Regions from separate parts of the Streptomyces sp. GL_140 genome, predicted to be linked through region 1. Evidence: riboswitches for the same ligand, from Rfam matches in the RefSeq annotation. Region 1 holds a riboswitch; each other region holds the start of a gene.

Region 1 (2,190 bases):
TCCCACTGCGAGCGCTGGTTGCCGTGGGCGGGGATCCCGCCGTTCCGCTTGAGCAGGGCCGCCAGGTGCATGAGGTTCCAGCTCATGAAGGCCGTGTTCCGGTTGGTGAAGTCGTTCTCGGGGCCGCCGGAGCCGGGGTCCAGGTACGAGGGACCGGGCCCGGCCTCCCCGATCCATCCGGCGTCGGCCTGCGGCGGGATCGCGTAGCCGAGGTGCTGGAGGCTGTAGAGGATGTTCATGGCGCAGTGCTTGACGCCGTCCTCGTTGCCGGTGATCAGAGCACCGCCGACGCGCCCGTAGTACGCGTACTGGCCCTGTTCGTTCAGGATCGAGGAGCAGGCGTAGAGCCGCTCGATGACCTGCTTCATCACCGAGCTGTTGTCGCCGAGCCAGATCGGGCCGCACAGCACGAGGATGTCGGCGTCCATGATCTGGCTGTAGAGCACCGGCCACTGGTCCTCCTCCCAGCCGTGCTCCGTCATGTCCGGCCAGACGCCCGTGGCGATGTCGTGGTCGACGGCCCGGATGAGCGAGGTCCGCGCTCCGGCCGCCTCCATCGCGGCGCGGCTCCTGGCGATCAGACCCTCGGTGTTGCTGGGCTCGGGTGACCGCTTGAGCGTGCAGTTCACGTACACGGCGGTGAGGTCGGAGTAGTCCACTCCCCCACCCTCCGCGCCGCCGGGCACGGTCGCCACCGGACCGCGCCCGTACGGGTTCCGGTTTGTTGCCGCCCGTGCCGCCGACTAGGGTCAATGGGCCTTGGTGTTCGGGAAACCGGTGAGAAACCGGTGCGGCCCTCGCCACTGTGATCGGGAAGTCCGGCTCCACTCCTGCGGGAAAGCCACTGGGCTGCGCGGGAGGTTCCGTGCTGCCCGGGAAGGCGGAGAGCGGACGTCAACCCGTGAGCCAGGAGACCGGCCGGGGCGCGTTGTCCATCCACGAGGTGCTGGAGAGGTCTCCCCACTCATGCATATAGCCGAGGGGTTTCTACCCCCTTTGCACGCGGCCGCCTGGGGCGCCGCGTCCGCTCCCTTCGTCGTCCACGGCGTCCGCTCGCTGACCCGCGAGGTGAAGGCCAACCCGGAAAGCACCCTGCTGCTCGGCGCGGCCGGGGCGTTCACCTTCGTCCTGTCCGCCCTGAAGATCCCCTCGGTCACGGGCAGTTGCTCGCACCCCACCGGGACCGGGCTCGGGGCGATCCTGTTCCGGCCGCCGATCATGGCGGTGCTCGGGACCATCACCCTGCTCTTCCAGGCCCTGCTACTGGCCCACGGCGGCCTCACCACCCTCGGCGCCAACGTCTTCTCGATGGCCATCGCCGGCCCGTGGGCGGGCTACGCCGTCTACCGGCTGCTGCGCGGCGCGGGCCTCCCGCTGATGGTGACCGTCTTCTTCGGCGCCTTCTTCGCGGACCTGGTCACCTACTGCGTCACCAGCGTGCAGCTCGCCCTGGCCTTCCCGGACCCGGCTTCCGGTTTCCTCGGCGCGCTCGTGAAGTTCGGCGGGATCTTCGCGGTCACCCAGGTGCCGCTGGCCGTGAGCGAGGGGCTGCTGACCGTCCTCGTGATGCGGCTTCTGATGGCGTCGAGCAAGTCGGACCTGGTCCGGCTGGGTGTCGCCCAGCTGACCTCCGGCCGTACCGGGAAGCAGGAGGCGGCGGCCGGATGAGCAGGAACGCGAAGATCAACACCCTGCTGCTGCTCCTGGTGGCCGCACTCGCCGTCCTCCCGATCGCGCTCGGCCTCGGCGAGGGCAAGGAGGAGCCGTTCGCGGGCGCCGACGCGCAGGCGGAGGCGGCTATCACCGAGCTCAAGCCGGACTACGAACCGTGGTTCTCCCCGCTGTACGAGCCCCCCTCCGGGGAAGTGGAGTCGGCGCTGTTCGCCTTGCAGGCGGCGCTGGGCGCGGGCGTGCTCGCGTACTACTTCGGCGTCCGCAAGGGCCGCCGCCAGGGCCTCGCCCAGGCCGCCGCCGGAGCCGGTACGGCCGCCGCCGCCCGGGAGTCGTAGGCGGTGCTGCCGATCGACGTGGCCGCGCACGGCAGTCGCTGGCGCGGCCGGCACCCCCTGGAGAAGGCCCTGCTCGGGATCGGGCTGACGGTCACCGCCGTCTGCCTGCCGCCCTGGCCGGGCGGCCCGCTGGTGGCCGCCGCCACGCTCGCCGTGCTGCTCGGCCCGGCGGGCGTGACCG
Region 2 (2,190 bases), 1.4 Mb from region 1:
GTCCTGCCCAAGGACGGCAACTGGGAGCTCGCCAACCTCCAGCAGGAGGTGCGCACCGCGCGCGCCGCGGGCATCGACGGATTCACCCTCGACCTGCTCTCCCTCTCCGGGAAGAACTGGGAGCGCTGCGAGCTCCTGATGGAAGCGGCCCGTTCGGTGGACCCGGGCTTCAAGATCATGCTGATGCCGGACATGACCTCCCTGAAGGACGACGACCCCGGCGTGCTCGCGAACGCCCTCGCGGATCTGGGCAAGGCGCCCTCCGCGCACCGGCTCCCCGACGGACGCCTCGTGGTCTCGCCCTTCAAGGCGGAGGCGCGCAGCGCCGCCTGGTGGAGCCAGGTCATGGACCTCCTGAAGTCCCGGCACGGGATCCGCACCGCCCTGGTCCCGCTCTTCCTCGACTTCGACGGCAGCAACACCCAGTTCGCGCCCATCAGTTACGGGTTCTCCGAGTGGGGCAGCCGAAGCTACGTCGGCCAGCAGAGCTCCACGGGCGACGTCCGGCAGGCGCACGCCCTGGGCAAGGTCTGGATGCAGCCCGTGTCGGTCCAGGACGCCCGCCCCAACCAGGGGATCTACGACGAGGCGGGCAACACGGCAACCCTGCGCGCCACATGGACCCGCGCCATCGAGGACGGCGCCGACTGGGTCCAGCTCACCACCTGGAACGACTACAGCGAGGGCAGCCAGTTCGCCCCGTCCCTGCACAACGGATACGCCTACCTCGACCTGTGCTCGTACTACCTCACCAAGTTCAAGACGGACAGCTGGCCCGAGATCGTCCGCGACACCCTCTACCTGACCTCCCGCACCCAGTACGCCGCCGCCGGGCCGACCGGGGGCCAGTCTCTCGTGATGTCACTGCGCAAGGGCAGCGCCGCACCCCGGGACACGGTGGAGGTGCTGAGCTTCCTGTCGGAGCCCGCGAGCGTCCGTACGGCCGTCGGATCCGCCAAGGGCGCGTACGAGGCCCGGTCCGGGGTCCACTCCGAGCTGCTGGCGCTGAACCCGGGCACCAGCTCGGCGACGGTGGTGCGGGACGGGAAGGCCGGGGCGCGGGTGGAGCTGCTCTACCCCGTGGACCGCAAGGTGGACGTGCAGGACCTCCAGTACTACGCGGCCACCAGCGGCCGAAGCTAGGCCGGGCCGGAAGGCCCATGCCCCGGGACCTTCGTCACCCAATATGTAGTGGTTGTCGGTGCAGCCCACATCCATATGTAGTGTTGGCTCTGCCGGTTCGGCGGGATTCGGATGCTGCTCGCGCACATCCGCCCCGACCGAGTCACCAGGGAATCCGGTGTGAATCCGGGACTGCCCCGCAACGGTTGTGTCCACCCCGCGTGGACGAGTCCGACCCCTGCCGGCATGTGATCCGTACTTCCGTGCCAAGCCTCGTGGGAGGGCTGCCGTGACTGCTGTCGTCGATGCCGTAGAGACCGTGACCGAGTACCTGGACCGCCGGGACTGGCGGGTGAACGCCAACGCCAACCAGGGCTACTCGCTCGGCGGCCTCATCCTCAACACGGCGGGCAAGATCACCGCGAACTACTGGCTGGAGCAGGTCTACCCGGCGGACGTGGCCCGCGCCCACCGCGAGGGCGACTTCCACATCCACGACCTGGACATGCTCTCCGGCTACTGCGCCGGCTGGTCCCTGCGCACCCTGCTGACCGAGGGCTTCAACGGGGTCCCCGGCCAGATCGACTCCGCTCCGCCCCGGCACCTCTCCTCGGCCGTGGGCCAGATCGTGAACTTCCTGGGCACCCTGCAGAACGAATGGGCGGGCGCCCAGGCCTTCTCCTCCTTCGACACCTACCTCGCCCCCTACGTCCGCCTCGACGCGATGACGTACCCGCAGGTCAGGCAGTGCATCCAGGAGCTGGTCCACAACCTCAACGTGCCCTCGCGCTGGGGCACCCAGACCCCCTTCACCAACCTCACCTTCGACTGGACCTGCCCCGAGGACCTGCGCGAGCAGATCCCGGTCGTGGCGGGCGAGGAAACCGGCTTCACCTACGGCGAGCTCCAGGCCGAGATGGACCTGATCAACCGGGCGTACATCAAGGTGATGACCGAAGGGGACGCCACCGGCCGGGTGTTCACCTTCCCCATCCCGACCTACAACATCACCCGGGACTTCCCCTGGGAGAGCGAGAACGCCGAGCGGCTCTTCGCGATGACGGCCAA
Region 3 (2,190 bases), 2.2 Mb from region 1:
GGCCCGGACGGCACGGTCCACGACCCGGAGCGCGCCGCGTACGTCCACGCGCACCTCGATGCCGTACACCGGGCGATCTCCGACGGCGCGGACGTACGCGGCTACTTCCTGTGGTCCCTCCTCGACAACTTCGAGTGGTCCTACGGCTACGCCAAACGGTTCGGTGCGATCCACGTCGACTACGACACCCTGGAGCGCACGCCCAAGTCGAGCGCCCACTGGTACGCGGCCGTGGCACGCACGGGCGAGCTGCACGTTCCCGGTAGCGCATAGAGCCCTGCGGGTCGCTCCGGTTCACGGATTCCGCCGGCATCCTCGGTAGCGTGGCCATCTGCTGCATGGAGCGTCCATGTGTCCGGATGGTCCGTGCGCGGGCTTCCGGCGGAAAGTGATGAGGCGAGGCGGCCATGAGTGAACTGACGAAGCCCGAGGTCGATGTTCCGGAGGGTGATGCTCCTGCCGAGCTGACCGTCCGGGACCTGGTCGTCGGGGACGGGCCCGAGGTGAAGCCGGGGATGGTGGTCAGGGTCCACTACGTCGGGGTGACCTTCGCCTCCGGGAAGGAGTTCGACGCCTCCTGGGACCGCGGCGAGCCGTTCAAGTTCGCCCTGGGCAGCGGCAAGGTCATCAAGGGGTGGGACCGGGGGGTGAGGGGGATGAAGGTCGGCGGCCGGCGCGAGATCATCGTTCCCCCGCGGCTCGGCTACGGCAACCAGTCGCCCTCGCGGCTGATCCCGGCGGGCTCGACCCTCGTCTTCGTGGTCGACCTGATCGACTCGTATTCGAGCACGACCGGGTGGAGCAACTCCTAGCACCTCGACCTGCTTGATCTCCGCTCGGCCGTCGCGCTCGCGCCGGCCGACGTGCGCGCGGACCATGCGATTGAGCCAACTACGGGCGCGCCGACGCCGGGGGTGGACTTACTAGGACGTCCAACTATATGTTCGTGGGCAAAGGTCCGCGGTGCAGGGAAGCCGGTGAGAAACCGGCACGGTCCCGCCACTGTGACCGGGGAGTGTGCTGCCATCCACACGCCACTGACGAGGTCTGTCGGGAAGGCGGGCGGCACGCGGGGATCCGGGAGTCAGGATACCGGCCGCGGAACGTTCCGTGTTGTCCACGAGGATGGAGCAGACACGCATGGCACCGGTTTGTACCCACGACCCTGGTGATCCGGCGGAGCGCGCGCACCACCTTTCCGCGCGCTCGTAGTTCTCACGACCTTCCCCGCGGCGTGCCCCATCCGGCCCGTCCGCGGCTGCGTCGTGCCATCCCCGGATCCAACCTGACGAGAGCAGGCACCCATGGTCCGCGAGCTCACCCATTTCATCGGCGGCAAGCACACCACCGGCACCTCCGGCCTCTTCGCCGACGTGTACGACCCCAACACCGGCTCGGTACAGGCGCGCGTGCCGCTCGCCGGGCGCGTCGACACCGAGGCCGCCATCGAGAACGCGCAGGAGGCGCAGGCCGAGTGGGGCCAGTGGAACCCGCAGCGCCGTTCACGCGTACTGCTGCGCTTCCTGCAACTGGTCGAAGGGGAAAGGGACTCGATCGCTCGGCTGCTGTCCGCCGAGCACGGCAAGACCGTCGCCGACGCCCACGGCGACCTGCAACGCGGGCTGGAGGTGGTCGAGTTCGCCGCCGGGATTCCGCACCTCATCAAGGGCGAATTCAGCGACAACGTGAGCACCGGGATCGACGTGCACTCCCTGCGCACGCCGCTGGGCGTCGTCGCCGGGATCACCCCCTTCAACTTCCCCGCGATGATCCCCCTTTGGCAGGCCGCCCCCGCCCTGGCCTGCGGGAACTCCTTCGTCCTGAAGCCCTCCGAGCGCGATCCGTCCGTACCGCTGCGGCTGGCCGAGCTGTTCCTGGAGGCGGGCCTGCCGCCGGGCGTGCTCAGAAGTCATCTCATTTGGGCTTCGCGGGTAGACTGTCGGCCATGGTGGGGATCGTTGAACGGCTGGTGCCGGACGAGCTGTGGGAGCTGTTCCAGCGGGTGGTGCCGGACGCGCCGTCGCGGCCTCAGGGCGGTGGGCGGCGCCGGCATGGTGACCGTGAAGTACTGGCCGCGATCGTGTTCGTCGCGACGTCGGGTTGTACCTGGCAGCAGCTTCCCAAGGCATCGTTCGGCCCCTCGGGGGCGACAGCCCACCGACGATTCTCCGAGTGGAGCGAGGCCCGGGT
Region 4 (2,190 bases), 5.0 Mb from region 1:
GGTCGTGGGTGAGGGCGGAGCCGGCGCGGGAGGCGAGGTCGGCGCGGTTGGCCGCCAGCTCGGCGGCGATCACGTCGGTGCCCTGGGCCAGGCCCCGGGCGAGGGTGACGATCTCCGTGGTCTTCTGGCGGGCGAAGGCCAGCCAGCGCCGCACCTGCGGGTCGACCTCCCGCTCGGCGGCGGCGTCCAGCGGGACGTGCAGCAGCGAGCAGGAAGCGGCCACGTCCACCCGCTCGGCCAGCCCGAGCAGGGTTCCCAGGGTGGACAGGGACTTCTGGTAGTCGTTGATCCAGATGTTGCGGCCGTTGACCACGCCCGCGACCAGGCGCTTGCCCGGCAGCCCGCCGACCGCAGCGAGACCGTCCAGGTTCGCGGCGGCGGAGTCGGTGAAGTCGAGGGCGAGACCCTCCACCGGGGCGGCGGCGAGTACCTGCAGCGCGTCGCCGAGCCGGCCGAAGTAGGAGGCGACGAGCAGCTTCGGCCGGTCGGTGGCACCTCCCAGCTCGCGGTAGGCGCGGGCGGCGGCGTTCAGTTCGGCCGGGGTGCGGTCCTGGACCAGGGCCGGCTCGTCCAGCTGGACCCACTCGGCGCCCGCGGCGCGCAGGTCGGCGAGGACCTGGGCGTAGACGGGCAGCAGCCGGTCGAGCAGGGTCAGCGGCTCGAAGTCGGGGGCCACGCCCGGCGCGGGCTTGGCGAGCAGCAGGTAGGTGAGGGGGCCGACGAGGACGGGACGGGCGGTGTGTCCGAGGGCGAGGGCTTCCCCCAGCTCCGTGACCTGCTTGGTGGAGTCGGCGGCGAAGACGGTGTCGGGGCCGAGTTCCGGGACGAGGTAGTGGTAGTTGGTGTCGAACCACTTGGTCATCTCCAGCGGGGCCACGTCCTGTGTGCCGCGGGCCATCGCGAAGTACCCGTCGAGCACGTCGGCCTCGACGGCCGCGCGGTGGCGGGCGGGGACGGCACCGACCATGACACTGGTGTCCAGGACGTGGTCGTAGTACGAGGAATCACCGGTCGGCACTTCGTGGACGCCTGCGTCGGCCAGCTGCTGCCAGTTCGAACGGCGCAGGTCGGCCGCGGTCCGGCGGAGGGCTTCGGCGGTGACGCGGCCCTTCCAGTAGCCCTCGACCGCCTTCTTCAGTTCGCGGTTCTGACCCTGGCGGGGGTAGCCGTACACGGTGGCTCGTGCTGCCGCGGCTGCGGGCTTGGCTGTCACGGAACTCTCCTTCGCGAGATGTGTCCAGGAACGCCCCGATGACGGGACGTGGACGCGAAGGGAGGACAGAACGCGCGGACCACGTGGCGGGAGAACGCCGCACGTGCCGCTCGCTGTGTACGCCGACCCGCCCACGAGGTCACCGGGATCTCCGCATGCGGAATCGTCCGCGTGCGGGCAGTGGCAGGTCTTCGGACTCGCGGGCACGCCTGCCGGTCTCCCGGCGGGCACCTACTGGCCGTCGCTTCCCAGGACCGTTGTCCGGTCCCAGTGCGTATGACAGCGGTCGTTCCCACTCACCGCTGCGGGGCAGTCCCGGATTCCCACCGGGTTCCCTCTTACGACGCATCCCGCCTGGCGGACGGGGGCGAACCAGCTGCGAGATCCACACTAGGCGGCCGAACTAAAGAATGAGGAGAGAAGTCCAGATACCGGATGCCGAATCGTGATGCCCGCGCGGGGGGAGAGCCGAGGGCGGGTGGTGCACCCGGGTCACTGCTCGCCGCGCCCCACGGCCTAGGCTTCCAGTGGCCCGGGCGACCAGCTCCCGCGCACGACAGGAGACGTACCGCACGATGAATCGCGACGACCCGGCACTCGACGACCCGGTCGGCCAGTCACTCGGCGGCCACCACGCACGGTTCGCCCGCCGGATCGGCCGGGCCGCCACCTACCTTCCGGGCGTCGCGACCTTCTCCTCGGTCTCCGCCGACGCGGGCGCGGCGGAATGGGCCGACCTGGCGCGGCTGCTCGGTCCGGGCGAATTCGCCGACATGTTCAGCTGCCCGGCCGATCCGCCGCCCGGCTGGGAGCCGGTCTTCGACCTCGAGGGCCGCCAGATGATCCGTTCCACGAGCGCACCGACCAGCCGGCCCGTCCGCCCCGGTGCCGGGCCGGACACCGGTGTGGTCGAGCTGGGCGCGGACAACGTGCCCGAAATGCTCGATTTCATCGAGCGGACCCGGCCGGGGCCCTTC

The links. A riboswitch is a leader RNA that binds a small molecule or an ion and turns the genes downstream of it on or off. The one in region 1 is predicted to bind cobalamin.
Region 2: another riboswitch for cobalamin. It lies ahead of AC3IYJ_RS33815 (ribonucleoside triphosphate reductase); the one in region 1 lies ahead of AC3IYJ_RS27170 (energy-coupling factor ABC transporter permease).
Region 3: another riboswitch for cobalamin. It lies ahead of AC3IYJ_RS37330 (aldehyde dehydrogenase family protein); the one in region 1 lies ahead of AC3IYJ_RS27170 (energy-coupling factor ABC transporter permease).
Region 4: another riboswitch for cobalamin. It lies ahead of metE (5-methyltetrahydropteroyltriglutamate--homocysteine S-methyltransferase); the one in region 1 lies ahead of AC3IYJ_RS27170 (energy-coupling factor ABC transporter permease).

What each region holds. Positions count from the first base shown of each region.
Region 1 is NZ_CM174404.1:5,856,161-5,858,350, reverse strand. Features, by position in the region: gene AC3IYJ_RS27175 (flavodoxin family protein) at 1-695, opposite strand, end outside; cobalamin riboswitch at 744-937, shown strand; gene AC3IYJ_RS27170 (energy-coupling factor ABC transporter permease) at 967-1,668, shown strand; gene AC3IYJ_RS27165 (energy-coupling factor ABC transporter substrate-binding protein) at 1,665-2,009, shown strand; gene cbiQ (cobalt ECF transporter T component CbiQ) at 2,013-2,190, shown strand, end outside.
Region 2 is NZ_CM174404.1:7,274,458-7,276,647, forward strand. Features, by position in the region: gene AC3IYJ_RS33810 (glycoside hydrolase family 71 protein) at 1-1,143, shown strand, start outside; cobalamin riboswitch at 1,220-1,382, shown strand; gene AC3IYJ_RS33815 (ribonucleoside triphosphate reductase) at 1,361-2,190, shown strand, end outside.
Region 3 is NZ_CM174404.1:8,029,559-8,031,748, reverse strand. Features, by position in the region: gene AC3IYJ_RS37340 (GH1 family beta-glucosidase) at 1-273, shown strand, start outside; gene AC3IYJ_RS37335 (FKBP-type peptidyl-prolyl cis-trans isomerase) at 408-812, shown strand; cobalamin riboswitch at 945-1,115, shown strand; partial or broken gene AC3IYJ_RS37330 (aldehyde dehydrogenase family protein) at 1,305-1,904, shown strand; one part of gene AC3IYJ_RS37325 (IS5 family transposase) at 1,946-2,190, shown strand, end outside.
Region 4 is NZ_CM174404.1:869,156-871,345, reverse strand. Features, by position in the region: gene metE (5-methyltetrahydropteroyltriglutamate--homocysteine S-methyltransferase) at 1-1,213, opposite strand, end outside; cobalamin riboswitch at 1,379-1,606, opposite strand; gene AC3IYJ_RS04100 (GNAT family N-acetyltransferase) at 1,789-2,190, shown strand, end outside.